Regions from separate parts of the Microbacterium sp. UBA1097 genome, predicted to be linked through region 1. Evidence: predicted binding sites of a transcription regulator. Region 1 holds the regulator's gene; the other holds the start of a gene.
The links. Region 1 encodes HspR, which represses chaperone genes until heat shock. Its sites were predicted from a motif close to AAGTTGAGTCNNNNNGACTCAACTT; they were not measured.
Positions count from the first base shown of each region.

Region 2: the regulator HspR is predicted to act here: its motif matches at 2,984-3,008, upstream of B4F19_RS11235 (Hsp20/alpha crystallin family protein).

Region 1 is NZ_DCBW01000005.1:69,737-77,234, forward strand. Features, by position in the region: gene B4F19_RS00670 (DUF6325 family protein) at 1-253, shown strand, start outside; gene B4F19_RS00675 (SHOCT domain-containing protein) at 272-613, shown strand; gene B4F19_RS00680 (AI-2E family transporter) at 616-1,788, opposite strand; gene B4F19_RS00685 (potassium channel family protein) at 1,833-2,585, opposite strand; gene B4F19_RS00690 (ion channel protein) at 2,680-3,963, shown strand; gene B4F19_RS00695 (DUF998 domain-containing protein) at 3,950-5,044, opposite strand; gene B4F19_RS00700 (heat shock protein transcriptional repressor HspR) at 5,078-5,542, opposite strand; gene B4F19_RS00705 (DnaJ C-terminal domain-containing protein) at 5,564-6,556, opposite strand; gene B4F19_RS00710 (nucleotide exchange factor GrpE) at 6,572-7,228, opposite strand; gene dnaK (molecular chaperone DnaK) at 7,241-7,498, opposite strand, start outside.
Region 2 is NZ_DCBW01000046.1:85,194-92,691, forward strand. Features, by position in the region: gene B4F19_RS11215 (glycoside hydrolase family 3 N-terminal domain-containing protein) at 1-442, shown strand, start outside; gene B4F19_RS11225 (CaiB/BaiF CoA transferase family protein) at 502-1,695, shown strand; gene B4F19_RS11230 (acyl-CoA dehydrogenase family protein) at 1,679-2,854, shown strand; gene B4F19_RS11235 (Hsp20/alpha crystallin family protein) at 3,059-3,520, shown strand; gene B4F19_RS11240 (DUF2804 domain-containing protein) at 3,619-4,650, shown strand; gene B4F19_RS11245 (MarR family winged helix-turn-helix transcriptional regulator) at 4,763-5,206, opposite strand; gene B4F19_RS11250 (DUF2207 domain-containing protein) at 5,250-7,088, shown strand; gene B4F19_RS11255 (MFS transporter) at 7,219-7,498, shown strand, end outside.

The DNA of each region.
Region 1 (7,498 bases):
CGAAGAGCAAACCGAGGAGTACGGCTTCGGTGGTATCGACTTCGCAGAGATCGGGATCACCGGTGAGGAAGACATCGCGGAGCTTGTCGAGCTCGTCGAGCCGGGCACCTCGGCGGCGATCGTCGCCCTCGAACTCGTCTACGCGCGCCGGCTCGCCGACAAGCTCGCGTCGTCGGGTGGAGTGGTCCTGAGCGCCGAGCGCATCCCTGCACCCATCGTCAACGCCGTCATGGACCTGGCCGAAGAGGCCTGAGAGAAACAGGAGATCGACATGATTAGACGAGTCGGCCGACCCGGCCTCATCGGCCTCGCCGCACGTACCGCCGTCGTGGCCGGCACAGCTAGCGCCGTCTCGGGCGCGATGGCGGGCAACAGGCAGCGCAAAGCACAGTCTCAGTATGAGCAGGAACAGTACGAGGCAGCGCAACAGCAAGCGGCGATGCAGCAGGCGGCACAGCAGGCCGTCGCCGCGCAGCAGGCTGCAGCCCCCGCACCGGCAGCGGCTCCCGCGGTGGATGTCGTTGCCGAACTTCAGAAGCTCGCTGCGCTCAAGGATGCCGGCGTCCTCACCGACGAGGAGTTCGCCGCGGCGAAGGCCAAGCTCCTCGCCTGAACTCAGTCCGAGGGGTCGCTGGGCGGGTCTGAGGGCTCGACCGGCGACCCTTCGTCTGTCGAGCTGTCTGCGGCCGGGGGCTCGTCTTCGTGACGATCTCGCCCGACTGCGCTCTCTGGCGCCGCATCCCGATCACCGCTCAACCACCGGAGAACCTGGGCATTCGGATCGGCTTCGAGAATCAGTGCGCGCACCAAGAGCGTCAACGGGATGGAGAGGATCGCGCCGAGCGGCCCGATGATGAACGTCCAGAAGATGACGGAGAAGAAACTCAGCGTGAGGCTGAGGCTCACCGCGTCAGCGACGAACTTCGGCTGGATGAGAACCTGCAGCACCACGTTGACAACGCTGTAGATCGCGATCACCGCCAGAAGCAGGGGCCAACCCCCGACGACAAGGGCGAGCACGGCCGGCGGGATGAGTCCGAGGACGAACCCGATGTTGGGGACGAAGTTGGTGACGAAAGCGAGAATCGCCCACACTACGGGAGCTGGCACGCCGATGGCCGCGAGCGCTATCCCGTCGATGACTGCGACGATCGCTCCGAAGATGGCGTTGACGATGTAGTAACGCCGCGTCCCGATATTGAACGCGCGGATGCGTGCAAGCGTGTCGGTGACGGAGTCTTGGAACACCGCGCCCAGCCGCCGATAGCGAGCTGCGTCGGCTGCCATGAAGATCACGTAGGCGAGCACGAAGAACAGACCGAGCGCGACTCCGACGACCATTCCCGACACCGACGTCGCGACGCTCAGCAGCCTCGTCGGTTCAAGGAAGGACGACACGGTGTCGGCGGCACGCTGATCCCAGCCCATCGAGGCCAGCCACTGCTCGATGTCGGTCACCGTTGCCTGCAACTGCCCGAGATACTCGACGACCAGACGCGCGAACTGGCTTCCGGCGAACCACAGGAGCAGTGCCATCGCCGTAAGGATGACGTAGGCAAGCACGATGACAGCCGTGGTGGCAGTCCACAGGGGCCATCCGCGTCTGCGCAGCACGCCGTGCAGTGGGTGGCAGATGATCACGATCACGGCTGCGAGTACGAGCGGACCGACGATTTCGCGCGCCCACGAGAGGCCGACCAAGACAATCACCGTCGCGGCGAGGCCCACCAGCACCCGGAGCATGGGTGACAGCGCGGGCGGCGCGGGAGACGGCTGAGCGGAACTCACCGCGCCAGGCTACCGCGGGGCCTTCGAGCATCGGTTGTTGGCGATCACGCCTTCGGCGGTTCGGTGTGCTTGTGGCCGGGGATGACTTTTTCAACGTCTGCCGGAAGACCCTTCACCGCCGCCTCGAGCTGTCGCGAGAGGGCGCGGATCTGGCCCCGAGTGGCTGTCTCTTGATCGTCGTTGCCTCCGACGGCAGCGGCACGTTCGACGAACCACGATGCGGTGGTCGCCGTCACCACTCCGACGACTCCGATACCGACTGTCATCAATACGACGGCGATGACGCGGCCCGCCACGGTTACGGGGTAGAAATCACCGTAACCGACAGTCGTCACGGTAACGAAGGCCCACCAGATCGCGTCCCCGATGTTCAGGATGTTCGCCCCCGGCGCGGCCCTCTCGACATCCAGGACGCCCAGAGAACAGATCCAGATCAGAATCAGGACGGTGCCGCCGGCGAGGATGGAGGCCTGCGTGCGAAGTGCGTCACCCTTGGACATCTTCTGGATCTCGGTCATCGCCTGGATCAGCCGGAGTGGTCTGAGCACCGGCAGCACTACGACTGTGAGATCGAACAGGTGGCCACGAAACCACGGAGCCTTCCGCGGGGCGAGCGCGAGCCGCACGAGGTAGTCGACAGCGAAGATCACCCATGTCAGAGCCATGACTGTGCGCATGACGACGTACTCCGCGCCCTGCAGGTTCGCGATCACCTGCCATGAGTACGCGACGAGAAATGCGAGCGAGGCGATGACCAGCGGCCAGTACGTGATGCGCTGCCAACGCTGTTCGGTCATGTCGCCGAGCGTACTGAACTGAACAACCACCTCTGCGAGCGCTCGCCGAGAGTCCAAGCATCGCGCAGCATTCCCTCGCACTAGGGTGAGCCGCATGGTCACGAACCCGAACCCGTGGGCATTCGCTTCCAGCTCGCGCACGCTCGTAGCCCTGTCGATCCCCGCCGCACTCATCGGCATCCTGTCGGGAGTCATGCTGTGGGCGCTCGATGAAGTCGCGCACCTTGGGGTGCACTGGGTGTGGGAGGCGCTGCCGGAGTCTCTGGGCGCGACCGGCGACTCACCCTGGTGGATCTTCGGCGTTCTAGCCCTCACCGGATTCCTCGTGGGGCTTGTCGTCTGGAAGATGCCGGGCCACGGCGGCCAGGACTCCGCGACCGTCGAGCTCATCGCACCGCCGCAGCCGGTCCGTGCGGTGCCGAGCATCATCGTCGTCATCCTGCTCACGCTCATCGGCGGCGTAAGCCTCGGCCCCGAGAGCCCGATCATCGCGATCAACACGGCCCTGGCGGTGTGGATCGTCTCACGCCTGTGGCCCGCGATCCCTGCTCAGCTGGTCGTGATCCTGACTGCTGCCGGCACGATCGGCGCTCTGTTCGGGACTCCCGTGGCAGCTGCGCTCGTCTTCACCGGCGCCCTCGCCTCCGGCGGAGGAGCGCTGTGGGACAAGCTCTTCCTTCCCCTCGTCGCCGCCGCGACCGGCACAGTCACCTCTCTCGTCCTCGGCGGCGGGCTGGGCGCCGTCGCCAACATCGCTCCGTACACCGATCCACAGGCCATCGACCTGGTCTCGGCATCCGTCATCGCCGCAGTCGGGGCCGCGGTGGCGCTCGTCGGGATCATTGCGTTCAAGGCCCTACATCCGTTCCTGCGCCGACGGATGCCGAACCCGCTGCTTCTGAGCATCGCCGGGGGCCTGCTCCTCGGCGGGCTCGGCGCCCTCGGTGGCCCCTTGACCCTCTTCAAGGGCCTGGAGCAGAGCGCTCAACTCATCGCGCTGGACGGCACGATCGGCTGGGCAGGGCTCCTCGCCGTCGTCGGGATCAAGCTTGCGGCACTCGTGGTGGCCGCATCCTTCGGGTTCCGCGGTGGTCGCGTGTTCCCGGCGATCTTTCTCGGCGTCGCGTTCGGGATGCTGGCCCATACCCTCGTGCCGTCGATCCCATTCGGCCTCGCGATCGCCAGCGGGGTGCTTGGGTTCACGCTTGCCATCGCCCGCGACGGCTGGATCGCCCTGTTCGTCGCCGTCGCGATGGTCGGCGACATCGGCATCCTCGCGATCATGTGCGTGGCGATCCTGCCGACCTGGCTGGTCGTTGCGCGGGCACCGGAGATGATCATCGAGGATCACCCGGCGCCTCTTGTCACGTCGCGTTGATGTCGGTCTCCAAGGCTGCCGCGTTGCGGATGAAGAGGATGATCCACGTGAACACGAGGATGCCCGCGACCAGTTCGACCGCGGTCAGGGTGTAGTAGCGGACCACGAAGAACACCGCGAGCACGACGATCGCGGCGATGAAAAGCCAGCCGAGCGCGACGAACGGGCGAGGAATTCCGGGGATCCAGGCGGGAAGGCGGATCACGAGCACGCCGAACACGACAGCCATGCCCGAGGCGAACGCGGTGTGGATGAAGAAGAACTCGTTGACCGGAAAGACCCCGACAAAGGCGAGGAAGACCCCGACCAGGATGAGGCACAGCCGCACCCACCGGATGCCGTGAGCGTGCGAGGTCGGGATGCCACGGGTCGCGTACCGCGCAAGTGTCGTGACGATGAAGCCCGCCACGATGAGCGTGAGGTTGAACGTCATCGCCGACAGGTCGTTCGTCATTCCCAGCGCGGAAAGGTTGTCTCTCCACCAGTACGGGTCGCTGGCCGTCAGCATCGCCGCCAGCACTCCCTCGATGAGGAACACCGCGAGAATCAGGGCGAGCAGCGACAGATCCATATGCGTGGCCGAGTAGAAGACCAGGTACGCGGTCACCGAGGCCGCGGCAGCCGACAGGGCGAGCAGCGGCAACGCATACACTTCCGCGCCGATGAAGGCGTCCTCAAGAATCACCGCGAGCAGCGTCCACGACAGCAGCGCGATGATGCCGTGGGCGAAGGCAAGCGCCCCGGCATCCAGATAGTCGAGCACCCCGAGGCGGCGAGCGCCGGACTGGCGGGCGTGGAGGACATACCTGCCCGCCGCGAAGGCGAGGATTCCCGCGACCCCCGAGACGATCGCGGAGAACTGGCCCACCGAACCGGGGCCGGATATCGGCGCGCTCTGAAACCGGAAGACGGCCAACGCAACCAGCGCGACAACGACGAACGCGACGGCTCCGACGCCTAGACTGAGCGACTCGAGAGCTCGCTCGTGGTCGGACCCGGAATCCTCGGCGACGACGATGCGGTGAGCGCGGCGCGTGTCGGCCTGCGCCGCGGGCGTCTCAGGTGATGGTGTCGCTGTCACGGCATGAGAGTAGCGCAGCGACCGCACCGCGACTCAGTCGTCGCCGGCCGGGGTGTCGGATGCCGGTGGCAGCGCGTGGCGCGGGCGCCACAGCACGATCTCGGTGGCGCGCCGCACGCGCCGGCCGTGCCGGAGAGTGATCACCGAACCACCTGGCCCCGCAGCGAACACACGAGCCCCGGGCCTGCTGGCAAGTTCCGCTTCGACGCGGGCCTCGAGGTCGCGAACTCGAGTGTGGAGTTCGCGCACCCGGTTTTCGAGCTCAAGGATCCGCGCGATTCCCGGCAGGCTCATTCCCTCACCCGAGAGCCGGGCGATCTCACGCAACTGTTCGACGTGGCGTAGCGAATAGCGCCGAGACCCGCCCTGCGTGCGCGCCGGCACGACCAGGCCGAGCCGGTCGTACTGGCGCAGGGTCTGCGGATGCATGCCGGCGAGCTCGGCCGCTGCCGCGATCGCCAGGATCGGGGCCTCGTCGTCAATCTCGTCTTCGTGCATCCGGATGTCCTCGATGGCAGGTCAGCTAGCAGCGCGAGCGATCAGTTCGGCTCGCGGATTCTCTTTCGGTTCGGCCTCGCGGTACTTCTCCAACGCTTCCCGTGCCGCTCCGTCGACGTGTGTCGGCACCGCGATCTGCACCTCGGCGAGGAGGTCTCCGGTGCCCTTCTGGGTCTGCACGCCGCGGCCCTTCACCCGCAGGACCCGCCCCGAGGGCGTTCCCGGGGCTACGCGCAGCTTCACGGGGTCGCCACCGAGGGTCGGGACCTCGATCGTGGCTCCGAAGACCGCCTCGGTGTAGGTCACCGGGACGACGACCCGCAGGTTGAGTCCGTCTCGGGTGAACACCGGATGCGGGCGCACGGAGACCTGCACGACGATGTCGCCGCTCTCTCCGCCATCCGGCGAGGGCCGACCGCGTCCGCGAAGCCGGATCTTCTGACCATCGGCGACGCCAGCAGGGATCTTGACCTTGAACGGCTGACCGTCCTCGGACTGCAGCGTGATCGTCTCACCCTTGGTCGCGGTGACGAAGTCGATCGTCGTCCGCGCCGTGACGTCGGCGCCGCGCGTGGGACCGCCGTACCCGCGGTAGCCACCGGACGCCTGTCCGAACCGTCCCGAGCCGAACGAGCTGCCGCCGCCCTGACCGAACATCGAGAAGATGTCGTCGAAGTCGGCGCTCTCGTAGCTGTAGCCGCCGCGGCTCTGACCGAACCGGCTGAAGACGTCTTCGAATCCGCCCGCGCCCTGGCCGCCTGCCGTGAAGCGCGCACCCGAGCCCATGGCACGGATCTGGTCGTACTCCTCGCGCTGTTCGGGGTCCGAGAGCACGGCATACGCCTCGCTGATCTCCTTGAAGCGGGCCTCGGCCTTGGCATCGCCCGCGTTCGAGTCGGGGTGGTACTGGCGTGCGAGTTTGCGGTACGTCTTCTTCAGGTCCGCAGCGGAGACATCCTTCGAGACGCCCAGGACCTTGTAGAAGTCCTTATCGAACCAGTCTTGACTGGCCATCGGTTGTCCTCCGTGCTACTCAGCCGGCACGGCGACGACGACCTTCGCGGGGCGAAGCTCGATCGATCCGAGCCGATAGCCGACCTCCACGACCTCGAGGATCGTGGTCTCGGTAGCCCCGGGAGTGGGCTGCTGGAAGATCGCCTCGTGCTGTTGCGGGTCGAAGACCTCGCCGGCTTCGCCGTAGGAGGTGACGCCGAGCCGTTCGGCCACGGAACGGATCTTGTCCGCGATCGCTGAGAAGGGCGTGCCCTCCTCGAGGTCGCCGTGCTTCTCGGCTCGGTCGAGGTCGTCGAGCACCGGAATGAAGCCCTTTGCGACGGCCCCCTTGGCGCGTTCGATCTCGATCTCGCGCTGCTCCTCTGTGCGGCGGCGGTAGTTGGCGTACTCCGCCTGCAGGCGCTTGAGGTCGGTCAACAGTGCCGATTCCAGGTCGGCCAACACGACATCCTCGGCCGCAGCGGCATCGGCCGACTGCGCGGCCCCGAGGATGTCATCCACCGTGAGGTCATCCTGATCGGCACCGGCACCGGCGCCGGCGGCGCCGGAGGAGGTGTCCTCCGACGCTGCCGCGTCACCGTTGTCAGCGCTCGCGCTGTCAGGGGCGCCGTCAGGTCCGACTCCGGAGTCCTTCTCCGAAGGTGTGGGCTCTTCGTCGTCCTTGCGTGCCATGATCTCTTCCGTTTACTTCTTGTCGTCTTCGTCCTCGACGACCTCGGCGTCGATGACGTCCTCGTCGGGGTTGGGGACCTCACCCGAGCCGGGCTCGCTCGCCGCCGGGTCGGGGTGCTCGCCGGCGGCCTGCCCTGCCTGGTAGATGGCTTCACCGAGCTGCGACTGGCTCTGGTTCAGCTTGTCGAACGCAGCCTTCACCGCGTCGTCATCCTCGCCGGCAAGAGCGGTCTTGAGGGCGTCGACATCAGCCTGCACCGAGGTCTTGAC
Region 2 (7,498 bases), on a different contig from region 1:
CGGCCTCCTGCACCACTTCGGGACCAAAGAGAACCTGCTGGTGGAGGTCCTCCGGCAGCGCGATGTCGTCAATTGGCGAATTCTTGCCGCCGAGAACGGTGACGATCCGATGACCCTTCGTGTCGCGCGACACAACGAGACGGTGCCCGCGCTGGTCCATCTCTACGTGAATCTCGAGGCCGCTGCGGCCGATCCCGCCCACCCCGCACACGAGTTCTTCCTGCGTCGCGAGAGCGAGGTTCTCGCGAGCATGCGCCGCGACATCGAGGCAAGGCAGCAGGCGGGTACGTTCCCGGCGGACGTCGATTCCGCCATGGTCGCGCGTGTTTTTCTGGCGGTCTCGGACGGCCTCCAGGCGGAGTGGGGGGTCAATCCCGAGGTCGACCTTTCCGGGACGATCGAGTGGCTCTGGCGCCAGTTCGCGCAGCGAGCTGAGGGCTGACCCGGCTCGCACCGCTCGGTAGGGTTGTCTCACTCTCACCGGGAAGAGCGAGGAAGCGGATGCCTGGTCCGATGCCCCTGGACGGCGTCGTCGTCGCCGACTTCAGCCGCGTGCTCGCGGGGCCGCTCGCGGCATCCACACTCGCCGACCTGGGAGCTGACGTCATCAAGGTCGAGCGCGCCGGTGCCGGCGACGACACCCGGCAGTGGGGTCCGCCGTGGACCGAGAACTCCTCGTCGTACTTCGAGTCGGCCAATCGGGGGAAGAGGTCAATCGCGCTGGACTTTGGTGATCCTGCCGATCTCGAGGTTGCACACCGGCTCGTCGAGCGCGCTGACGTGATCGTCGAGAACTTCCTTCCCGGCAGCCTCGACCGGTTCGGGCTCGATTACGAGAGTGTGCGTGCGCTCAACCCCGCCGTCGTCTATGCCTCGATCACGGGGTTCGGAAGCGATGCCGGCGCCGGCGCGGTCGGCTATGACTTCCTCGTTCAAGCTGTGGGCGGGCTCATGGACATCACCGGGCCGCCTGGCTCGCCGTCCAAAGTCGGCGTCGCGATCGTCGACGTCCTCGTCGCGAAGGATGCCACGGTCGCCATCCTCGCCGCCCTTCATGAGCGCGTCCGGAGCGGGCTCGGACAACACGTCGAGGTCGCTCTTCTCTCGAGCCTGCTCGCGGCGCTGGTGAACCAGGCCTCGGGGTTCCTCGCGACGGGCCACTCTCCGCGCTCGCTCGGTAATCGGCATCCGTCGATCGCGCCCTACGAAGCTCTCGACACCGGCGACGGCGTTCTCGCGCTCGCCGTAGGAAACGACCGGCAGTTCGCGCGGCTGTGCGAGGTTGTGGGAGCCCCCGACCTGGCGACCGATCCGCGCTTCGTCACCAACGCGCAGCGCGTTGCCCACCGGGATGAACTGGCGGCAGCACTCGAGGCGCGCCTGCAAGCCGACGCCGCGGCATCGTGGACGACGCGGCTGATGGATGCCGGGGTGCCGGCCGGCACGATCGGCAGCGTCGCCGACGGCTTCGCTCTGGCAGAGCGGCTCGGCCTTGAGCCTCGGGTGCCGGTCGAAGGCGGTACCGACCAGATTCGATCTCCGTTGCGGTTCACGCGGACACCGATCTGCGGGTACGAACGCCCGCCGCGGCTCGATGAGCACGGTGACGAGATCCGCCGGTGGCTTGCCGGCCCCGATCCGACCGGTCGCGCGAGTGACCTTCCCGAAGGAGACGCCCGTGGCACCCGTGGATGACGTCATCGACATCGCCGACATCGACGCGCTGCTCAGCGACGACGAGCGCGCCACGCGTGATGCGGTCCGCGCCTTCGTCGAGCGGCGCGTGATTCCGCACGTCGGTGACTGGTTCGAGCGGGGCGAGACCGATGATCTGCGGGGCCTCGCGAAAGACCTCGGTCAGCTCGGGGTGCTCGGCATGCACCTCGAGGGATACGGGTGCGCGGCTATGTCGGCCACCGAGTACGGCCTGGCATGCCTCGAGCTCGAGGCTGCGGACTCTGGCATCCGTTCGCTCGTCTCGGTGCAGGGGTCGCTCGCGATGTACGCGATCTGGCGTTGGGGGAGTGAGGAACAGAAGCAGCGGTGGCTTCCGGGTATGGCGGCCGGTGACCTGATCGGGTGCTTCGGTCTCACTGAACCGGATGCCGGCTCAGACCCCGCGAGCATGCGAACCCGAGCCGTCCGCGACGGCGATGATTGGGTGCTCGAGGGTCGCAAGATGTGGATCACAAATGGGTCGGTCGCGGATGTCGCTGTCGTTTGGGCGCAGACCGAGGGTGGCATCCGGGGGTTTCTGGTTCCGACTGACTCCGCGGGGTTCTCAGCGCCGCAGATCCAGCACAAGCTGTCGCTGCGCGCATCCGTGACTTCCGAACTGGTGCTGGATGCGGTGCGCCTGCCCGCGGATGCCGTGCTCCCGGAGGTCCAGGGACTTCGGGGTCCGCTCAGCTGTCTGAACGAGGCGCGATACGGTATCGCCTGGGGCGCGCTGGGTGCAGCGCGATCGGCACTGACCGCCGCCCTGACCTACGCCGCGGAACGGACGCAGTTCGGCAAGCCGATCGCGGCGTTCCAGCTCACGCAGCAGAAGCTCGTCGACAGCGTGGTCGAGTACGAAAAGGGGCTGCTGCTCGCGCTTCACCTTGGTCGCCGCAAGGATGCCGGCGAGCTCACACCGCAGCAGGTGAGCCTGGGCAAGCTCAACAATGTACGGGAGGCGCTGGAGATCTGCCGCACCGCCCGCACGATCCTCGGCGCAAACGGAATCTCCCTCGAGTACCCCGTCATCCGTCACGCCGCGAACCTCGAATCAGTGCTGACATATGAGGGCACCGTCGAGATGCACACCCTCGTGCTCGGGCAGGCGATCACGGGCATTCCCGCGTTCCGCTGAGCCGTCATACCGGGCGGGGAGCGCGGCCGCTCGGGAGCCCGTGGCGCGGGCTCGATCCGCCCTGCGCGAACGGGGGCGAAATCGGCATCCGAAGCTGGCACTCGACAGGCTAGAGTGCTAATCTGAGATCAGTTGAGTCGAGGTGACTCAACTTCTAGAACTCGGTCGGATGCCGCATCCGGCCCCGCTCATGAAGGAGACGAGATGGCAAACTATGACCCGCTCCGCGAGATGGAGCGATTCGCGAACGCACTCTTCGACGGCAACCGGCGCGGACCGCGCCAGATGCCGATGGACCTCTACCGTGACGGCGACCACTACGTCCTCTCGGCCGACCTTCCGGGCATCGACCCGGGCTCGGTCGACGTGGATGTCGACGGTCAGCTGCTGACGATCCGCGCCGAGCGCACACTGACGTCGCAGGAAGGCGTCAAGTGGATCACGCGCGAGCGTGAGGCCGGCAGCTTCCTGCGTCAGCTGAGCCTCGGTCAGGGGATCGACACCGAAGGCATCGCCGCCAGCTACGCGCACGGCGTGCTGACGGTCACGATTCCGGTGAGCCCCAAGGCCAAGCCGCGCAAGATTGACATCGCGACCGACGCGCCCTCGACGATCACGGTCGACGAGTCCCACAGTGAGATCCAGGAGGCCGGCGCCAGCGCCTGACCTGCTCTCCAGAAGCCCCCGGCCCGAGAACGGACCGGGGGCTTCTGCGTGCTCGCTCGGGCGCGAGGATGAATAGTCCCGCATCTAGGCTGGAGCGCGTGTCGACGACGACTCGTTTCCCCAAACAAGACTCTCGCAGTGAGATCACGGCTCCGGTCGAGCTCACCCTTCCCGACGGTCGCCTGAACCCCGCGGCTCTCGGCTGGGCGCGCTCCCCACTGATCCGGACCGGCGGGATTGGGCCGCGCCGGTTCTGGGGGCGCAATAAGCGCTGGGAGTACTGGAACATCATGACGCCGCGATACATCGTGGGTCTCACCGTGTCAGCCATCGACTACGCCGCGGTGCACGAGGTGTGGATCTTCAATCGCGACACCCGCGAGGCTGTCCATCGCGCGGCCACCGTGCTTCCCGCTCGCGGGGTCAGCCTGCCGCCAACGCTGGGTCAGGGTCACGCTTCTGCCCGGGCCAAGGATCTTCGGATCGAGGTCACGGAGGAGCCAGACGGCGTTCGGATGCGAGTCGAGGTCCCACGCGCATCCGTCGATGTTCTCGCCGAGAAGCCTGCGGGGCACGAAAGTCTGGCCGTCGTCGTGCCCTGGACTAAGCGGCGCTTCCAATACACGGTCAAGGATGTCGCGCGTCCCGCACGTGGCACGGTGACGGTCGACGGCACGGTGTACGACCTGCCGGCTGGCGAGTCGTGGGCGGTGCTGGACCACGGTCGCGGGCGATGGCCGTACGACATCACCTGGAACTGGGGCGCGGGATCGGGCCGCTACCAGGGCAGCGTGATCGGGATCCAGGTCGGCGGAAAGTGGACCGACGGCACCGGCGCCACCGAGAACGCGTTTTTCATTGATGGACGGATGCACAAGATTCACGAGGACCTGACCTGGGAGTACGACCAGGCAGACTTCCTGCGTCCGTGGTCAGTGCGCGGCGGCGGTCTTGACGCCCGATTCGTCCCGTTCTATGACCGTGTCGCGCGAACGAACCTCGGCATCATTGCGGCGGCGACGGATCAGTGCTTCGGCGTGTGGTCAGGGGCTTTCACGACGGCTGGCGGCGAAGTCATCCCGTTCGACGGTGTCGAGGGGTGGGCAGAACACGTCCACAACCGTTGGTAGCGGATCACGCCCGGGATCGCCTGCCGCGCCGTTTGCAGGATGAACTGGCGCCGAGGTCTAGAAGAGAGTCGAGACTCCGGGTCTCGTCCTGCGTTCGGCCCGGATGCAGGCTTCAGCAGTCTGACGCGCGGGGGCCGCGGAGCTTCGAGGTGAGCGTGCGGAGCTGTTCGAGTTCGGTGTCGCTCAGGGTTGACATCCGTTCGGCGATGGACCTGCCGTGAGCTGAGGCGACCTTGCGAAAGAGACCGGCACCCCGATCGGTCGCGGTGACCACCGCGCCGCGGCCGTCGTCCGGATCCGAGCACTTGGTCAGCAACCCCGAGGCGACCATCCTGTCGACCAGGCGCGAGACACTCGGCTGGCTGATCAGCATGTTGGATGTCACATCGCGCAGGCGCGCCGACATCCCCGGCGCGCGGGTGACGGTGAGCAGGACGTCGTACTCGCCCTGCGTCAGTTCGCCGACGATGAAGTCGCCACTGATCTCGGCGAGCACTTCGTGTTGCGCGCGGAACAGACTCTCCCAGGCGTCGATCGCCAGTCGCCGGTCCGTCATGCACACCAGAGTACGACCATGCCGGCGCCCGTAGGCTGATCACATGTCAGCTCGGATCCTGACGCGGCGGGCCGTCGGCGCCGCCGCGGCCGCCGCCCTTGCTCTCGTCGCCCTGGTCGCGTGTTCGGTGAGCGTGTCGTTCGGCGACGAGGCTGCCGCTGTGTCGACAGACGTCAACGACTTCGTCTTCGAGAGCATGGCTGCCGACTACACCCTGGGCCGTGCGGACGATGGAACCAGCACGATGACCGTCGTCGAGACATTCGTCGCGGTCTTCCCGGAGTACGACCAGAACCGCGGGATGCGCCGCATCCTGCCCGACTCGTACCTTGGTGCCCCGCTGCACCCTCAGCTCGTGTCGATCACCGACGCCGAGGGAGCCCCGCGGCCCGCCGAGGTCGAGAGCGAGGACGGGGTCTACGTCATGACCTCGCGCGCCGACGACTACGTGCATGGCGCGCAGACCTACGTCTTCACCTACACGCTCGAGAACGTCGCCCGCTTCTTCGACGACACCGGGGTGGACGAGCTCTACTGGAACGTCAATGGTGTCGACTGGGCCCAGCCCTTCGGGTCGGTCTCGGCGACGCTGCATGTGCCGGCAGAACTCGCATCCGCACTCACGGGGGCGGAGTCCTGTTACGTCGGTGCGGCAGGCGCTACCGACCAGTGCCCGATCGCCTCGACGACGGATGCCGACGGCGGCGTGACAGTCACGGCATCCGCCACCGACGTGCTGGCCTACGAGACCGTTACGATCGCCGTGGCCTTCGACGCCGACACCTTTGCGTCCTTCGACAGCTCGTACGTCGCGTCGCCGTTCGGATGGCTGCAGGCTCTCGCGTTTCTCGGCGTGATCGGTTCGTTCGTATGGGCGATCGTCTTCCGGACCAGGATGCTGCGTGACGAGCCCGGGCGGCCGACGATCATCGCCGAGTTCAACCCGCCGCCGCGGATCGACGCGCTGGAAAGCGCGGTGCTGCTGGGAAAGACGACCAAGGCGATCCCGGCTGAAGTGCTCGAACAGGCGGTCGTCGGCAGCATCCGTATCGAGGAAGCCGGTCGCAAACTGTTCGGCGGTCTGAAGCTCAAGGCGGTGCTGCTGGACCCCGCGCGCGCGGACGGTGACGGCTTCCTGCTGCTCCAGGGACTGTTCCCGCACATGACACCCGGCGAGGAGTACGAGTTCGGATCGAACGACACGCGGCTCTCTTCCGCTGCGCGCCGCATCATCAAGGCCGCCGAACGGGAACTCGACACCCGAGGACTTCGGCGTGCGGTTCCCAGCGGCTCGCGGTTCTGGCCGATGTTCGGGTCGATCGTGTTCGGCATCCTGACGATCGTGTTCGGGTTCTTCGCGCTCGGCGCGTTCGTGGACGCCACCATCCCTGTGCTCCTCATGATTCCGGCGTTCGTCATGATCTTCGTGGTCGCACTCCTCGTGTCCCGGAAGCCTCTGACCGCTGCCGGCGCCGAGACCCGCGATCATCTGAAGGGCCTGCGGATGTTCATCGAGTGGGCCGAGGCTGACCGGATCCGGATGCTGCAGTCGCCGCAGGGTGCCGAGCGGTTCGCTGTCGACGACGCCGGGGCCCGTGTGGATCCCGCGAATCCTCGTCAGATGCTGCGGATCTACGAGACCTTGTTGCCGTATGCCGTGGTCTTCGGCCAGGAGGAGGAGTGGGCAGAGCATCTCGCTGTGCTGTATGACCAGACCGGTGTTCCCGGCTGGTACGTCGGCACGGCGGGATTCAACGCAGCGGCGTTCTCCTCGGGCATCTCCACGCTCTCGACGACGACCACCTCGTCCACCTCGGGTGGTTCCAGCGGTGGCGGGAGCGCCGGCGGTGGTGGCGGCGGTGGTGGCGGCGGCGGAGTCTGATTCGCTCCGCGCCGGGGTTCAGGGCAACATGGACGAAATCCTCCGCTGATAGAGTCCGACCCACAACAGTTCATCAGCGGGCGGGCGACGTCATCCGGGTCGGGGGATGCGTCGGAAAGAGATTCCGTCTGTGACCGATCCGTCGTCGGGGCGTTCTGCCCTTGCCGCCTACCGCGCCCTGCCATCTCTCGCCGGCTGGGGCTATCTCATTGCGACGTCATTCGGACGCCTCCCGGTGTCCATGGTGCCGCTTGCCATCCTGACCCTCGCGACCTCGGCGACCGGTTCAATCGCGGTCGGAGGAGTCGCCGCCGCCGCGACGGCGCTCGGGGAAGCGGTCGGAGCCCCCGTCGGCGGCGCCCTCTCTGACCGGTGGGGTCAGCGCCGCGTCCTCATGATCGGCGTCGTCG